Regions from separate parts of the Pantoea sp. LS15 genome, predicted to be linked through region 3. Evidence: riboswitches for the same ligand, from Rfam matches in the RefSeq annotation. Region 3 holds a riboswitch; each other region holds the start of a gene.

Region 1 (5,990 bases), on a different contig from region 3:
TTCCCAGATCAGATCCAGAATTCGGCGATAAATATGACCATCACCAAAGCCCGTCTGCTTGCAGAACGCGGCATAGTTGGGATACATGCGCTCGCACAGGCAAGCCATAAAGGTGACGTGCTGCCAGCTTTCCAGCTTCTCAAGGCGCAGGTGAATCGGGTTTTGTAGCATGATGATCTCTCGAATCGAAAATTAGGCGCAGTTTACCTGAATCATCGCTGAATTTCCTGCCAACGAACAAAAGCCGGGCGTGAAGAAGCCACCGCGTCTGCCCAGCGTGTTGGTTCCGGCAAACGGTAGCCCTTCATACAGCGCTGTACCCATGCCAGCGCGCTATCCATACCTACTCGGTGTCCAGTGGAGACAAACAGCGGATTACATCGCGCTTTACTGCGCCAGACCCACGCCAGTTGTTCGCCTTTATCAATGAGCGGCGCCAGCGCACCAGGCTCGGCAGAAAGCGGTTCAAACCCGCCACACAAGCGTTTCTTAGCAACGCCGATGGTGGGAACATCCACCAGCAGGCCAAAGTGGCTGGCAACGCCTAAACGGCGCGGGTGTGAGATACCGTGTCCATCAACAAACAGCAGGTCAGGTTTTTGCGAGAGCTGCTCCCACGCTGCCAGCAGCGCGGGATATTCACGAAAGGAGAGAAAGCCAGGAATGTAGGGCATGGTGGTAGCAATACGCGCCACCTTGTACTCCACCAGCTCAAGCGAGGGATATTTCAGTACCACCATCGCCGCTCGCGTCACGTCCCCACCCTGCTCAAACCCGACGTCCGCCCCACCGATAAACTGCGGGGGATCCTTATCCAGACGATCCTCGCGGATCACGGATGAAGCCAGTTCTATTTGTTGGGCGCGTAATGACGCGAGATCCATAGCGATTCCTTACTTGTGGTATTGCGCAGAAAGTCGGTGTACCGCCTCCACAAACGCGCCAGCGTGTTCTGGCGGCACGTCCTGATGAATACCGTGTCCGAGGTTAAAGACGTGCCCTTCCCCCTGGCCGAAGCCGGCGAGAATCGTTGCCACCTCTTCTTCAATGCGAGCTGGCTGTGCATAGAGCATGGACGGATCCATATTGCCCTGCAGCGCCACCTTGTCACCCACGCGACGGCGCGCATCAGCGATATCGGTAGTCCAGTCCAGCCCAAGGGCGTCACAGCCCGTTGCTGCCATCGCTTCGAGCCACTGACCGCCACCTTTGGTGAACAGCGTTACCGGTACGCGACGGCCTTCGTTTTCACGCAGCAAACCATCGACGATTTTGTGCATGTAATAGAGCGAGAACTGCTGATAATCGCGTCCGGTGAGTACGCCGCCCCAGGTGTCGAAAATCATCACCGACTGCGCACCCGCTTTAATCTGTGCGTTCAGGTAGAGAGTGACGCTTTTCGCCAGCTTGTCGAGCAACGCATGCAACGCCAGCGGCTCCGCGTACATCATCTTTTTAATCACGGTGAAAGCCTTGCTGCTGCCACCTTCAACCATGTAAGTCGCCAGCGTCCACGGACTGCCGGAGAAACCGATCAGCGGCACTTCACCTTTCAGCTCACGGCGAATGGTGCGCACAGCGTTCATGACATAGCCCAGCTCATCTTCAGGATCGGGAACAGGCAGCTTATCAACGTCGGCTTTACTCTTGATCGGTGAAGTAAAACGTGGGCCTTCACCAGTTTCAAAATAGAGCCCAAGGCCCATCGCATCCGGGATGGTCAGAATGTCCGAAAAGAGAATGGCGGCATCCAGCGGGAAGCGGCGCAGCGGCTGGAGCGTCACTTCACAGGCCAGCTCAGCATTTTTGCACAGCGACATAAAATCGCCCGCCTGCGCACGCGTGGCTTTGTACTCTGGCAGATAACGTCCCGCCTGGCGCATCATCCACACCGGGGTGACATCAACGGGCTGGCGCAGCAGCGCACGCAGATAACGATCGTTCTTCAGTTCGGTCATTTTTGCAGTTCCTTAAGCGTCATGGCCTCAGTGTAACACTACTCATACTCGGCCCGACACATTGCCACGGTATCTTCTATTAGCCGACGCGCCACCGTACCTGGCGGTGGTAACAGAGGTAAATCGTCATACCGATACCAGTTTGCTTCCAGTAACTCTTTCTGGTCGATGACGATGTCCCCGCTATCGTATTCGGCCATAAATGCCGTCATCAGTGACTGCGGGAACGGCCATGGCTGAGAGGTAACATAGCGCAGGTTCTTCACTTTAATCCCGCTCTCCTCCATCACTTCGCGCGCCACCGCCTGCTCCAGCGTTTCGCCCACTTCGACAAACCCGGCCAGCACAGTGTGAATGCCGTTACGGTGACGGGTATGTTGCGCCAGCAGGATGGAATCCTCGCGACGGATAGCGACGATAATGCACGGCGCGATCTGCGGATAGTAGCGTTCACGGCAGTGACTGCAGAGCATCGCCCACTCGGTTTTGCTCGGGTGCATGGTATGCCCGCAGTAACCGCAGTATTTATGCGAACGATAAAACTCCGCCAGCTGTACGCCACGGCCCGCCAGCTGGAACAGCCCCACATCAAGATCCAGCACCTGACGAACCGATCCCATGTCCTGACGGCGAGCCTGCTGGACCATCCACACGGGATCGCCCTGCCACTCGCCGATCTTCAGTGCGGGCAGACCAACAAGGTCGAAGGTCTCTGCAGCACCATAGGGAATTTCCCCGACGGGGAGCCATAATTTTTGTTCGTGACTGACGATCCACCAACCAAGATCTGATTTTTCAATAATACGATCCATATCTATTGCACTACCTTCGCTTCACTGACATGTTGTTAGCATCGTGGTTACATTTTGGATAAGCAGATTCAATTCTAAACTTTGCGGAGTCGAACATGTTAAACCAGCTAGAAAGCCTGACTGAGCGCGTTAGAGGAAGTAACAAACTGGTGGATCGCTGGCTACATGTGCGCAAGCATCTACTCGTGGCTTATTACAATCTGGTCGGTATTAAGCCTGGCAAAGAATCGTTTATGCGTCTGAATGAAAAAGCGCTGGATGATTTTTGTCAGAGCCTGGTCGACTACCTGTCCGACGGCCATTTCAATATTTATGAACGCATTATCCGCGAAATGGAAGGGACAACACCGTATTTAGCGGCCAGCAAACTCTATCCGCTGCTGGAAGCCAACACCCAGCAGATCATGGACTACTACGATTCCACACTTGAGAATGCGATCGATCACGATAACTATCTTGAGTTTCAGCAGGCGCTTTCCGACCTTGGCGAAGCGCTGGAAGAGCGATTCACACTGGAAGATAAGCTGATCGCCCTCGTGCTGGATAGCAATCTCAGTGCAAGCAACGAAGATAACATCGCGCGCCCTGCTTGAGTTCTTAATCGTTAACGAGTAATTTACAAACATTCGCCCCTCTCACGAGGGGGATTTTTCTTGTCGGAGTGCCCAGCGTTTGCAAAAACGCGGGCTGAGACCGTTAATTCGGGATCCGCGGAACCTGATCAGGTTAATACCTGCGAAGGGAACAAGAGTCACACTGCTGTTGAATCGCCTGCGGGCGATCTTCTCTTGCTTCATCCGTCGTCTGACAAGCCATGTCCTTCACTTTTGGAATGAGCTATGTCTACCACTAAACTGACCCGCCGCGAACAGCGCGCACACGCCCAACACTTCATTGATACCCTGGAAGGCACCGCTTTCCCGAACTCTAAACGCATCTACATCACCGGCTCTCAGGCGGATATCCGCGTGCCGATGCGTGAAATTCAGCTTAGCCCAACACTTATCGGCGGCAGCAAAGATAACCCGCAGTATGAAGACAACGAAGCTGTTCCGGTGTATGACACCTCCGGCCCATACGGTGACCCTGAAATTGCGATCAACGTTCAGAAAGGCCTGGCTAAACTGCGCCAGCCGTGGATCGACGCCCGTCAGGACAGCGAAGAGCTAAACGAGCAAAGTTCCGCCTACACCAAAGAGCGCCTGGCCGACGACGGTCTGGACGAGCTGCGCTTCACCGGCCTTCTGACACCGAAACGAGCTAAAGCAGGCAAATGCGTGACCCAACTGCACTACGCTCGTCAGGGGATCGTCACCCCCGAAATGGAGTTCATCGCCATTCGCGAAAACATGGGCCGTGAGCGCATCCGTAGCGAAATTCTGCGCCACCAGCATCCGGGAGAAGGTTTTGGCGCTCGCCTGCCGGAAAACATTACGCCGGAATTTGTGCGTGATGAAGTCGCCGCTGGCCGCGCGATTATCCCTGCCAACATCAATCACCCGGAATCTGAGCCAATGATTATCGGCCGTAATTTCCTGGTGAAGGTCAACGCTAACATCGGTAACTCTGCTGTTACTTCCTCCATCGAAGAAGAGGTGGAAAAACTGGTCTGGTCGACGCGCTGGGGTGCGGACACGGTGATGGATCTCTCTACTGGCCGTTATATTCACGAAACCCGCGAATGGATCCTGCGTAACAGCCCGGTACCAATCGGGACGGTGCCTGTGTATCAGGCACTGGAGAAGGTAAATGGCATTGCCGAAGATCTTACCTGGGAGGCCTTCCGCGACACGTTACTGGAACAGGCTGAACAGGGTGTGGACTACTTCACTATTCACGCAGGTGTACTACTGCGCTACGTGCCGATGACGGCGAAACGTCTGACCGGTATTGTCTCGCGCGGCGGTTCCATCATGGCGAAGTGGTGTCTCTCCCATCATCAGGAAAACTTCCTCTACGAACACTTCCGTGAAATCTGCGAAATCTGCGCCGCTTACGATGTCTCCCTGTCGCTCGGCGACGGCCTGCGTCCTGGCTCTATCCGCGATGCCAATGACGAAGCGCAGTTTGCCGAACTGCACACGCTGGGCGAACTGACCAAAATCGCCTGGGAATATGACGTACAGGTGATGATTGAAGGCCCGGGACATGTACCAATGCAGATGATCCGTCGCAACATGACCGAAGAGCTGGAGCACTGCCACGAAGCGCCGTTCTACACCCTCGGACCATTGACCACCGATATCGCACCGGGCTACGACCACTTCACGTCGGGGATTGGTGCAGCGATGATCGGCTGGTTCGGCTGCGCCATGCTCTGCTACGTCACGCCGAAAGAGCACCTCGGCCTGCCGAACAAAGAGGACGTGAAGCAGGGTCTGATCACCTACAAAATTGCCGCTCACGCAGCCGATCTGGCGAAAGGCCACCCGGGAGCGCAAATCCGTGATAACGCCATGTCGAAAGCACGCTTCGAGTTCCGCTGGGAAGATCAGTTCAACCTGGCGCTCGACCCATTCACTGCCCGCGCCTATCACGACGAAACACTGCCGCAGGAATCGGGCAAGGTGGCACACTTCTGCTCCATGTGCGGGCCGAAATTCTGCTCGATGAAAATCAGCCAGGAGGTACGTGACTACGCCGCCACGCAAACCATCGAAGTGGGCATGGCGGATATGTCAGAAACCTTCCGCGCCAAAGGTGGTGAAATCTACCTCAAAAAAGAGGAGGCGTAATGTACCAGCCCGATTTCCCACCAGTGCCCTTCCGTTTAGGGCTCTATCCGGTGGTGGACAGCGTGGAATGGATAGAGCGCCTGCTTGCGGCGGGCGTTCGCACAATCCAGCTACGCATTAAAGATAAACACGATGAAGAGGTAGAGGCGGATGTGGTTTCTGCCATCGCGCTGGGACGTCGCTATGATGCCCGCCTGTTTATCAACGACTACTGGCGACTGGCGATCAAACACCGGGCTTACGGCGTGCATCTGGGTCAGGAAGACCTTGAGACGACCGACCTCAATGCGATCCGCGATGCAGGGCTGCGTCTGGGGGTGTCAACGCATGACGATATGGAGATCGACGTCGCGCTGACCGCCCGCCCCTCTTACATCGCTCTCGGCCACGTCTTCCCGACCCAAACCAAGCAGATGCCCTCTGCACCGCAAGGTCTGACGCAGCTGGCGAGTCATGTTGAACGCCTTGCCGATTACCCCACCGTT
Region 2 (5,990 bases), on a different contig from region 3:
GCGCAAATCCTTGTGAAAGCGAATCAAAATCGGGTGAAAGAATAAACGAAAAAAGCCAGCAAAAACATTTTGCTGGCGGGTGATAAGCACCAATACTCAGTCACACATGATCGAGGCGAGTCAGCGAGAAGAGGCCGCTTTCGTAACGTCCCACTGCATCAGGTCTTCCAGAATTTTCAGCCGTTGCTCTGCACACTGACGGGCCAGCCAGGACGTTCCTTTTGTCGCTGAAAAATAGAGCTGATAAAACTGACGTGTGGTAGACCTCTTCATAATTTACCTCCTCACTTCATCGGGAAGTATTATTGGCTTAATATAGGGATTAATAAATTGCTGATTTTTTATCAGGAGTTCCTCTTTTATGCCTTCCGGTCGACTGCAACAACAATTTATCCGCCTCTGGCAGTGCTGTGAGGGGCAATCGAAGGAGACCACGCTGAACGAGCTGGCTGATCTGCTCAGCTGTTCTCGCCGCCATATGCGTACCCTGCTTAACACCATGCAACAGCAGGGCTGGTTGAGCTGGGAAGCAGAGGCGGGACGCGGTAAACGCTCACGTCTGACCTTTCTCTATACCGGGTTGGCACTACAGCAGCAGCGTGCAGAAGATTTGCTGGAGCAGGACCGAATCGATCAACTGGTGCAGTTGGTCGGTGACAAAGCGGCCGTACGCCAGATGCTGGTTTCACACCTGGGACGCAGTTTTCGTCAGGGCCGACACATCCTGCGGGTGCTCTACTATCGGCCAATGAAAAATCTGTTACCCGGTACCGCGTTACGTCGCTCTGAAACCCATATGGCCCGACAAATATTCAGCGGCCTGACACGCATAAATGAGGAAAATGGGGAACTGGAAGCAGATATTGCGCACCACTGGCAGCAACTTTCCCCACTTCACTGGCGCTTTTTTTTACGGCCCGGCATCCACTTTCACCACGGCCGCGAGCTGGAGATGAGCGACGTCATTGACTCTCTTCAGCGCGCACGCGCCCTTCCTCTGTATGCCCATGTCTCGCGGATCCACTCCCCGACAGCATGGACCGTTGACATCGAACTGTCCGAGCCCGACCAGTGGCTACCGTGGCTAATGGGTTATGTTCCGTCGATGATCCTGCCACGCGAATGGGCATCTCTGCCCCATTTTGCCAGCCAGCCCGTAGGGACGGGTCCTTACGCAGTGACGCGCAATACCAGCAACCAGCTTAAAATTCGCGCCTTTGACGACTACTTTGGCTATCGTGCGCTGATCGACGAAGTCAACGTCTGGGTTCTGCCTGACATCAGCGAAGAGTTGAGCTGCGGCTTAACGCTGGAAGGGCCAACCGAAGGGGAAAAAGCGGTTGAAAGCCGTCTTGAAGAGGGCTGCTATTACCTGCTGTTTGACGCCCGTAGCCATCGCGGTGCCAGTCGCGAGGTACGCAGGTGGGTTAGCCACGTTCTCTCTCCGGCTAACCTTATTTATCAGGCGGAAGAGCAATACCAGACATACTGGTTCCCGGCCTACGGCCTGCTCCCGCGCTGGCACCACGCCCGACCGGTTCACGGTGAAAAGCCTGCCGGGCTGGAGTCGATCACATTGACCTATTACCGTGACCATGTGGAACACCGCTTTATCGCCCGGATCATGAGCAAACTGCTGGAGGCTGAAGGCGTCCATCTCGACATTCAGGAGGTCGATTATGATGAATGGCACCGCGGAGATATTGTCAGTGATATCTGGCTGAACAGCGCCAACTTCACCCTTCCGCTCGATTTCTCACTGTTCTCTCACCTGTATGAGGTACCGCTGATCCAGCACTGCATCGAACGAGACTGGCAGCAGGATGCCGCCCGGTGGCGAGCAGGTGAGATGAACCTGGCCTCGTGGTGCCAGCAACTGCTCGCGCAGCAGGCGATTGTACCGCTGATCCACCACTGGCTGATGATTCAGGGTCAGCGCAGTATGCGCGGACTGCGGATGAACACCTTAGGCTGGTTTGATTTTAAATCCGCCTGGTTTGCCCCGCCGGAGCCATAACGCTTTCGCAATATTCACCAAATCATTACAATAGCGCCGTTCTCAACGGGGTGCTGCATCACTGATGTGCGCTGAGATAATACCCGTCGAACCTGATCCGGATAACGCCGGCGAAGGGATTTGAGGCTGTTGCTCAAAATCCTTTGCCACTCAACCCTGAGGTGCAAAGTGTTAAAAAAAGTTCTCCCCCTGCTGGCGCTGTTCGCGCTGCCTGCTATTGCGAAGCCCGTTCTGACGGTCTACACCTACGACTCCTTCTCTGCTGACTGGGGGCCAGGCCCGGTGGTGAAAAAAGCCTTTGAAGCGGACTGTAAATGCGAATTGAAATTCGTGGCGCTGGAAGATGGCGTCTCGCTGCTCAACCGCCTGCGTATGGAAGGGAAAAACAGTAAAGCTGATGTGGTGCTCGGGCTGGATAACAACCTGCTGGAAGCTGCCTCGCAGACCAAACTGTTTGCCAAAAGTGGCGTAGCAGCAGATGCCGTCAACGTTCCGGGTGGCTGGAAAAATGACACTTTCGTTCCGTTCGACTACGGCTACTTTGCCTTTGTTTACGATAAAAACAAGCTGAAGAACCCACCGAAGAGCCTGAAGGAGTTGGTGGAAAGCGATCAGAAATGGCGCGTCATTTATGAAGACCCTCGCACCAGTACTCCGGGTCTGGGTCTGCTGCTGTGGATGCAGAAAGTCTACGGTGATAAAGCACCGGAAGCGTGGCAGAAACTGGCCGCCAAAACCGTCACCGTGACGAAAGGCTGGAGTGAAGCCTACGGCCTGTTCCTGAAAGGGGAAAGCGACCTGGTACTGAGTTACACCACCTCCCCGGCTTACCACATCATCGCTGAGAAAAATGACAACTATGCCGCGGCCAATTTCGCTGAAGGCCATTACCTGCAGGTGGAAGTGGCTGCGCGTACCGCGGCCAGCAAACAGCCAGAACTTGCCGAGAAGTTCCTGAAATTTATGGTTTCACCGGCATTCCAGAATGCCATTCCAGCGGGTAACTGGATGTATCCCGTGACCAACGTAGCACTGCCAGCAGGTTTCGAGCAGCTGACCAAACCGCAAACGTCTCTGGAGTTTACGCCGCAACAGGTCGCTTCGCAGCGTGCAGCATGGGTAAGTGAATGGCAACGCGCCGTCAGCCGCTAATTCCCGGCTGGTTAATTCCTGGGCTGCTCGCCGCCATGCTGATGGTGGCGGTCAGCCTGGGCGCTTTTCTTGCATTGTGGTTGAACGCGCCAGAGAGTGACCTGCTCTCCCTCTGGCACGACAGCTATCTCTGGCACGTTATCCGTTTTTCTTTCTGGCAGGCGTTTCTCTCTGCCCTGCTGTCGGTGATCCCCGCCATTTTCCTTGCTCGTGCGCTTTATCGCCGGCGTTTCCCTGGCAGGCAGGCGCTGCTGCGCCTGTGCGCCATGACGCTGATCCTGCCCGTGCTGGTAGCCGTGTTTGGCATCCTGAGCGTTTATGGTCGTCAGGGCTGGTTGGCTTCACTGTTCGGCCTGCTCGGTCTGGAGTGGCATTTCTCGCCATACGGGCTTAAAGGCATCTTGCTGGCGCATGTCTTTTTCAATATGCCGATGGCGACCCGGCTCTTTTTACAGGCGCTGGAAAATATCCCCGGCGAACAGCGCCAGCTTGCGGCACAGCTGGGCATGCGCGGCTGGTCTTTCTTCCGCTTTGTTGAGTGGCCGTGGTTGCGCCGCCAAATCCCGCCTGTTGCCGCACTGATCTTCATGCTCTGTTTTGCCAGTTTCGCTACCGTGCTTTCACTGGGGGGCGGACCGCAGGCAACAACCATTGAGCTGGCAATCTATCAGGCGCTAAGTTACGACTACGATCCTGGTCGGGCCGCGCTGCTGGCGATAGTTCAGATGGTGTGCTGTCTGGTACTGGTGCTGCTGAGCCAGCGTCTGAGTAAAGCCATTCCACCGGGCAGTAACCAGATAGCAGGCTGGCGCGATCCCCAGGACAGCCTGCGTAGCCGTATCACCGATGTTTTGCTTATTACGCTGGCTCTGCTGCTGTTGCTGCCGCCGCTGATGGCCGTTATCGTCGATGGCCTGAACCTCAATCTCCTGTCCGTGTTGCAGCAGTCCGTGCTCTGGCAAGCAACCTGGACTTCACTGCGCATTGCGCTGGCCGCCGGGCTGCTGTGCGTCATACTGACCATGATGCTGCTGTGGAGTAGCCGCGAGCTTTATGCCTGCCATGCCCGTAAAGCCGGACAGGCGCTGGAGCTAACAGGTATGCTGATTCTGGCCATGCCAGGAATAGTACTGGCGACAGGATTCTTTCTACTTTTCAACAGCACCGTGGGTCTGCCGGAAAGTGCCGACGGCATTGTGATATTTACCAATGCCCTGATGGCGATCCCTTATGCCCTGAAGGTACTGGAAAACCCGATGCGCGACGTTAATAGCCGCTACGCTCTGCTGTGTCAGTCACTTGGCATTCAGGGCTGGCAACGGTTAAGAGTGGTCGAATTGCGGGCACTAAAACGCCCGCTGGCACAGGCGCTGGCTTTCGCCTGTGTGCTCTCAATTGGTGATTTTGGCGTAGTCGCGCTCTTCGGCAATGAAGATTTCCGCACACTGCCATACTGGCTGTACCAGCAGATCGGCTCTTACCGTAGCCAGGACGGCGCCGTCACGGCACTCTTACTGCTGCTACTCTGCTTTGCCTTATTTACTGTTATCGAAAAACTTCCGGGGCGTGATGTTAAAACTGATTGATGTAACCTGGCTCTACCAGCACCTGCCAATGCGCTTCACGCTTTCTGCCCGCCAGGGAGAGATGATTGCGGTTCTGGGCCCAAGTGGAGCAGGAAAAAGCACGTTGCTCAATCTGATAGCCGGGTTTCTGCAACCGGCAAGCGGGTCAATAATGATTGAAAACCACGATCACACCCGCACGCCCCCCGCCCGACGTCCGGTGTCGATGCTGTTTCAGGAAAATAATCTTTTCACCCATCTTACCGTACGGCAGAACATCGCCCTGGGGATGGATCCGGGTTTAAAACTGAACGATACCCAACGCCAGAAGCTGGAGCTCATTGCCGGGCAGATGGGGATCACCGGGTTTATCGACCGTCTGCCAGGGGAGCTTTCCGGCGGTCAGCGCCAGCGTGTCGCGCTGGCGCGTTGTCTGGTACGCGAGCAGCCTGTTCTGTTGCTGGATGAGCCATTCTCTGCGCTTGACCCGGCGCTGCGCCAGGAGATGCTGGCTCTGGTACAGGAGGTCTGCCAGCGTCAGAAACTCACCATGTTGATGGTATCGCACAGCATTGAGGATGCCGCGAGGATTGCTCCGCGATCGGTGGTGATCGCGGAGGGTCGCATTTTATGGGATGGCGAAACGGAAGCACTGGTAAGTGGTAAAGCGAGCGCATCACAGCTTCTGGGTATTAGTTAACGGCTGACGACCTTCAATAAAATCTCGCCATACACCGGCATCAGCGGGTGGCGGATCAACGCCACCAGCGCCACTACGGCTATACCGAGCGTCAACGGCGCAAGCCACAAAAGGCGTGAGCGAGGCAGGTAGCGCGTCAGACGATCAATATTCGCTTTTGCGCTGCGCCACAGTCGCCAGCACAGCCATGCGGCGATCCACAGCAGCAGAGCAGTCGCCAGCAATAGCCACTTAAACTCACCGCTTTGCATACCGTCAGGAATATCAATAGCCGCCCCCGCGAGGATCCCCGGCAGGAAGTAAAACGGCGGCCAGAAGACACAGCCGATAATATTCGGCACAACAAATTTTGTGACTGGAAGATCCAGCATCCCGGCGACCATTGGCACCAGCGGACGCGTCGGCCCGACAAAGCGTCCCACCAGGATGGTAAACATGCTGTGCTGATGCAGTGCATGTTCGGTTTTATCCAGCAAGGCTTTGTTCTTTTTCATGAACGACCAGCGATGCAGCGGCTTCTTAAAGCGCCAGCCCAGCCAGAAGGAGATCCAGTCGC
Region 3 (5,990 bases):
TTTATGCTATATACAGTGTGAAATAAGGAATAGAAAATATTTATGTTGAAAGTTGAAGCGAGAAATGTATTAGGTCAGATTTCAATATATGAGTTAGAAACTTGTTACGACAAATGATATAAAACCCGTCTACTATTGTATAAACATTTGTTTAAGCCGATAAGAAAGGAATAATTTACAAGGGGAATATGTTAGGGTTTCGAATGAAATATTCTGTTTGGATTTTTGACCTTAATCAAGATTAGTGAATCCATCAAAATAATTAATTCGCTTTGATAAATTATCGTGATGTATGTTTGTCACGGGTTAAAACTCGTTTAATAATAGTTGTTGTTAATGGTGATAGCATATGAAAGTTAAAATATTGTTTGCATATGTGGCTGTATCTCTTTTGCTTGCTGGTTGTACTTCACAGGCTCAAAAACAGGCTATAGGAAATGCTCATGCTCTTTATCCAGTGCAGAAAGCCCAAAGCGCTAAGAAGGGTAAGCAGTGGGAAGGAATGAAACTTGTAATCACCTCAACAGGGCTTAACGTTGACGGAAAACCAGCGGCAGTAGTAGAGAAAACAGCAGACGCTACCGTATACCAGCAAGGCCTGTATAACTACATTGTTTATAAGAATGGCAAGATCGCAGTAACAAACACTTCAGGCATATTCAAAGGTTATGCTGAATGAACAAAGAAGGGTATAAACGAGACTACTTCGTTTTCTTTATCCGTTCACGCTTCAGCACCTGGAATAAATTTTCTGCAACTGCGTTGTCGTGACAATTACCGCGTCGGCTAATAATGTCCTCCGGTCAGTGTGATTTAAGGAACAACTGCCACTCATGGCCTGTGTACTGACAACCTTGATCAGAATGAACCCGTACCTGTTTTGGGGATTACGTCACCACACGGCCATTAGAAGCTTCCATACCACCGTATCTGGATTTCCAGTTGAAGTCAGTCGCCTCAGAAATACCGGCCTCCCGGGCAAACATCCTTAACAGTTCGTCTTGCTTCGACGGACTTAATCACGGCGATGATCTGGTGCTCAGTAAAACGGGCTTTACGCATGGTGATCTCCTTCGTTGGCAGATTGAGTATGCCGGAAGACCGCTAAATGTGAATGGCACGATTATGCGGATACTTACAGTAGAGTCTTCCACATAGTTTCGGCTGGATTGCGGTAAAGTTCATAAGTATGATTGCTAGCACAATCAGTGATTGGGGACAATCTTTTGAGAGATAAAGGACGATATATATGAAAGTTACTGATGAAGCTTTGTTACGTTCTGGTTTTACACCATCGGATTTGCAGAAGATAAAAAACAACGTTGAAAGCTATGGTGGAACGTTGGGGAATGCCATCAGGGACCTGGCCAGGCGTTTTATTCTTGCTGTGTGCGTTGTATCCGGTTGCCTTGCTGTATTCGTTTTTCTGGTGATATTCGCATCTGAAGAGAGTGTTTTCTCTGGTGCCATTGGCCTTTCTTGTGGAGCAGCGGTTGCAATATTTATACAACCGCCTGTGCTTGCTTATAAATCCTGGCGATTCTGTAGGGCGAACAAATCTTAATCATTACTGTGATCAGTCGCCAGAAGATCAAAAATCACTTTCGCTTTAACACCATATCCAGCGATTTTCATAGTTAGCCTGGGCTTACTCATTGTGTCAACTTTTCGGTAGTAATCACGCGGCAGCCAGCGAAATAATCGCCAGGCTCCCGGCTTCCTTGCTAATCCGAAGATGCTAAAAACATTAGCCCCCAGAGTCACCGTATTATAAAAAGCTAACCCATTTTTTGGGCTAAACCCCAAAAATTGTGCAGTATCCATCACGCCATCAGCAAAAATGCCTTCCGATTTGGATTGTTGACCATAGCGAAGATGGCTTGCTTCTTTTGTTATCCCGTTAATACCATCAACGAATAAAACTGCGCCTGCAAGAACTCCGACAGGGGTCATAGTGGACATCATAACCATTCCACCGAATAGTGCTGCTCCGGATACCACTATATGGATTGCCGAAATCACATATCCGACGATTTTATTATTTTCCCTGACAAACTCGACCTTTGCATAAAGTTGTGCGGCTCTGGTTCTTAATAGTCGTTCTTGTTCGTGCAAATTATCCGTTTCTGCACGCAGATTTTCGATGCATACAATGCATTCTTCGTCTGTTTTAGCTCGCCGTGCTGCCTCGAACTCCTTTTCTACGACCTGTTTTATCTCTTCGATAAACTTGATACGGGTTAGACCATCTTGCAAATAGAATGCTGACAGCCGGTTTGCTGTTTCGACGAGTTTCCGGGCTTCCAGATTCACCATGGTATCTGACCAGGTTCTGTTCCAGCCCCTGTTGAGCAGCGCGATATCCATAAAGCCTCCTTTCCTTAAGGTGTCTGGTCATTTTACGTGCTATACGTTCAGGGGCAACAGGAAATGCTTTCCCGGAGTATGATTTTGCCGGAACAAAAACATGAGCAAACTCTGAGACTTCACACGGTAATGGGTTTTATTGACCCTGGTTTTGACCTGCTACAGCGTGCCATCGCCTAATCTTACCTCGGCGCTTTTGTGGGAGTTAGGCAATAACTCACTACACTTGCTTAAGCGAACAACTTCCCCTAATCTGGCAAAAAATATAGAGATTCAATCTTCATGACTCGGGGTGCCCTTCTTAAATGAAGGCTGAGAAATACCCGTATTACCTGATCTGGATAATGCCAGCGTAGGGAAGTCAGATGCCTTCCCGGTCATCGCTTCTTCACGCAAGGCAGGAGCGAACCCATGCAGCCTGACCTGCTCGATTTACGCGTTTTACATCAGTTCCGAACCCGTTCCCCGCTTACGCATTGTATGACTAACGACGTTGTACAGACCTTTACTGCCAACGCTCTGCTGGCGCTTGGTGCCTCTCCAGCGATGGTGATTGAGGCCGAAGAAGCTGAGCAGTTTGCCGCGATCGCCGATGCATTGCTGATTAACGTTGGCACACTGACCTTGCCGCGAGCGCAGGCGATGCGTCAGGCGATTGAGAGTGCGGTAGCCGCAGGTAAACCCTGGACGCTGGACCCGGTTGCCGTGGGCGCTCTGACGTTTCGCACCCGCTTTTGTCATCAAATCCTTGCCCTGAAACCCGCAGCCATTCGCGGTAATGCTTCGGAAATCCTCGCTCTTGCCGGGATGAGCGCAGGTGGGCGCGGCGTCGATACGACTGACTCCACAGCCAGCGCGTTACCTGCGGCACAGGCGCTGGCTCGCCAGACCAATGCCATTGTGGTGGTCACCGGTGAAGTGGATTGCATCACGGATGGACAACGAACCCGAACGGTAATCGGCGGTGATCCCTTGATGACGCGCGTGGTGGGCACAGGGTGCGCACTCTCTGCCGTCGTGGCGGCGAGTTGCTCACTGCCGGGCGACAGGCTGGATAACGTCTCCGCCGCGTGCGGATTTATGAAGCGAGCCGGAACGGTCGCCGCTGCACAGTCTCGTGGCCCAGGCAGTTTTGCCAGCACGTTCCTGGATGCGCTCTACACCCTGGAGGAACTGGCATGAAACGTATTAACGCTCTGACCATTGCCGGCACCGATCCCAGTGGTGGTGCGGGTATCCAGGCCGACCTGAAGACCTTCTCCGCCCTTGGCGCGTACGGTTGCTCAGTCATTACCGCACTGGTGGCGCAAAACACGCGCGGCGTGCAGTCGGTTTACCGTATTGAACCGGATTTTGTTGCCTCGCAGCTGGATTCCGTATTCAGCGATGTGCGAATTGATACCACCAAGATCGGTATGCTGGCAGAGACAGATATTGTTGAAGCGGTGGCTGAACGCCTTAAACGTTATCAGGTGCAAAACGTGGTGCTGGATACCGTGATGCTGGCAAAAAGTGGCGACCCATTGCTCTCCGCCTCCGCTGTTGAAACACTGCGCAAAAAGCTGCTGCCGCAGGTGGCGCTCATCACACCCAATTTGCCGGAGGCCGCTGCACTGTTGGGGGCAACACACGCGCAAAATGAATGGGAAATGAAAGAGCAGGGGAATGCGCTGCTGGCGATGGGCTGCGGGGCCGTGCTGATGAAAGGTGGTCATCTTGACGATGCCGAAAGCCCGGACTGGCTCTTCACCCGGGACGGCGAGCGGCGTTTCACGGCACCACGCGTACACACTAAAAACACCCATGGTACTGGCTGTACGCTCTCTGCTGCGCTGGCGGCATTACGTCCACGGCATGATAACTGGGCCGATACAGTGAGCGAAGCGAAAACCTGGCTCTCAGCCGCGCTGGCTAAAGCCGATACTCTGGAAGTGGGTCACGGTATTGGGCCGGTACACCATTTTCATGCCTGGTGGTAAGCCGTATACTGGCAGGAAACACCACGCCTGAGAAAAACAGAGATGGAACAAGCGCATACCCGGTTAATCGATCAACTGAATGAACGGATCGCCGCGCCCGACAATACACCGCTGTATCTGAAATTTGCCGAAACGGTAAAAAACGCGGTGCGCAGCGGGGTGCTGGAGCATGGCAATATCCTGCCCGGGGAGCGTGACCTGAGCCAGTTAACCGGTGTGTCGCGCATTACTGTGCGCAAAGCGATGCAGGCGCTGGAATCCGAAGGGGTGGTGACGCGTGCCCGGGGCTACGGGACGCAAATTAACAACATCTTTGAATATTCGCTCAAAGAAGCGCGCGGTTTCTCTCAGCAGGTGGTGTTACGCGGTAAAAAACCCAACACGCTGTGGGTGAATAAACGCGTGGTGAAGTGTCCGGAAGAGGTAGCCAGCCAGTTGTCGGTGGAACCGGATAGCGAGGTCTTTCTGCTTAAGCGTATTCGCTATGTTGACGATGATGCGGTGTCGATTGAAGAGTCGTGGGTTCCGGTGGGGCTGATTCACGATCCGGATGCCATTGGCATCTCGCTGTATGACTATTTTCGCAGCCAGAACATCTTCCCGCAGCGTACCCGTTCACGGGTTAGCGCCCGCATGCCGGACAGCGAATTTCAGGCACATATAAAGATGGATGACAAAATTCCGGTGCTGGTGATCAAGCAGGTTGCACTTGATCAGCAGCACCGGCCGATTGAGTACAGCATCAGCTACTGTCGCAGCGACCTATATGTCTTTGTGTGCGAGGAGTAATTCCTCGCGAGTGGGGGCACAATCACCGCCACGGTGGCTGACTACCCAGGCGGCTACCGCATTACCCAGCAGAACAGAATCTGCAAGACTCCACCCTGTAGCCAGCCCGGCAAGCGTTCCGCCTGCATGACTGTCGCCTGCGCCGATTGTGTCGACCACGGTGGCGGGAAACGCCGGAACAGAACCTGAGGCGTCATCGTCATACCAGGCCGCGCCGTCTTTGTCGTGGCGAATGATTAGCGCCGAGCCAAAACGCTGTTGCCACTGTGTTCCTAAGCATGCAGGCGTCATATCAAATCGTTCAGCAGCAATCTGCGCTTCCTGGCGATTAAGCGAGACGAGCGGTTTACAGGCCATAATTCGCGCCATTAGTGCGTCAGGAATATCGGCGATGCGGGGGCCAAAATCAATAAAGGCGGTGATCGCCTGTAACCCTTCCAGCCAGGCCGTCAGGAGCTCGCCGCACGGCGATGCCAGTTGATAGCCGGAGAGATATACCAGGCTTGCTGGCGGCACGTGAAGTGCATCCAGCCAGTGCTGTTGCCACTGATTCTCCACACCGCTAAACGACATAAAAGTGCGTTCGCCATCCGGTTCTACCAGCGCCAGACACCAGCCGTTATCGCCGGTTTCGGCGTCCACGGCGCTGTGCAGATCCTGTTTTGCCATGGCGTTACGGATAATATCCGCCCACACGCCATGGCCGACGGGAAGTGCATTTTGCGACGCGATGCCGAGCCGTTTAAGGGCTATGGCAATGTTTAGCGCACAGCCGCCGATATTGACGCCCTGCTGTTTAAGCTCGATATCGCACCCGCGCCAGGGCAGGGCGTAGGCATCGGCGATAACGTCAAT

What was found. Region 3 has a riboswitch for thiamine pyrophosphate ahead of thiM (hydroxyethylthiazole kinase). Riboswitches for the same ligand answer to the same signal wherever they lie in the genome.
Region 1: it holds a riboswitch for thiamine pyrophosphate, as region 3 does, so the genes downstream of both, thiC (phosphomethylpyrimidine synthase ThiC) here and thiM (hydroxyethylthiazole kinase) in region 3, are expected to answer to the same signal.
Region 2: it holds a riboswitch for thiamine pyrophosphate, as region 3 does, so the genes downstream of both, thiB (thiamine ABC transporter substrate binding subunit) here and thiM (hydroxyethylthiazole kinase) in region 3, are expected to answer to the same signal.

Annotation. Positions count from the first base shown of each region.
Region 1 covers NZ_JAAVXA010000023.1:18,202-24,191, reverse strand. The annotation lists gene HED65_RS21690 (YjaG family protein) at 1-171, opposite strand, end outside; gene nfi (deoxyribonuclease V) at 213-884, opposite strand; gene hemE (uroporphyrinogen decarboxylase) at 894-1,958, opposite strand; gene nudC (NAD(+) diphosphatase) at 1,997-2,770, opposite strand; gene HED65_RS21670 (Rsd/AlgQ family anti-sigma factor) at 2,866-3,363, shown strand; TPP riboswitch at 3,418-3,531, shown strand; gene thiC (phosphomethylpyrimidine synthase ThiC) at 3,610-5,505, shown strand; gene thiE (thiamine phosphate synthase) at 5,505-5,990, shown strand, end outside.
Region 2 covers NZ_JAAVXA010000009.1:28,894-34,883, reverse strand. The annotation lists gene sgrT (glucose uptake inhibitor SgrT) at 121-273, opposite strand; gene sgrR (HTH-type transcriptional regulator SgrR) at 362-2,017, shown strand; TPP riboswitch at 2,054-2,154, shown strand; gene thiB (thiamine ABC transporter substrate binding subunit) at 2,186-3,169, shown strand; gene thiP (thiamine/thiamine pyrophosphate ABC transporter permease ThiP) at 3,145-4,755, shown strand; gene thiQ (thiamine ABC transporter ATP-binding protein ThiQ) at 4,739-5,434, shown strand; gene HED65_RS14380 (DedA family protein) at 5,431-5,990, opposite strand, start outside.
Region 3 covers NZ_JAAVXA010000002.1:432,138-438,127, forward strand. The annotation lists gene HED65_RS05460 (hypothetical protein) at 350-679, shown strand; partial or broken gene HED65_RS05465 (IS3 family transposase) at 711-878, opposite strand; partial or broken gene HED65_RS22630 (transposase) at 906-1,062, opposite strand; gene HED65_RS05470 (hypothetical protein) at 1,250-1,564, shown strand; gene HED65_RS05475 (DUF4225 domain-containing protein) at 1,561-2,367, opposite strand; TPP riboswitch at 2,646-2,743, shown strand; gene thiM (hydroxyethylthiazole kinase) at 2,779-3,549, shown strand; gene thiD (bifunctional hydroxymethylpyrimidine kinase/phosphomethylpyrimidine kinase) at 3,546-4,346, shown strand; gene HED65_RS05490 (GntR family transcriptional regulator) at 4,389-5,135, shown strand; gene HED65_RS05495 (PfkB family carbohydrate kinase) at 5,109-5,990, opposite strand, start outside.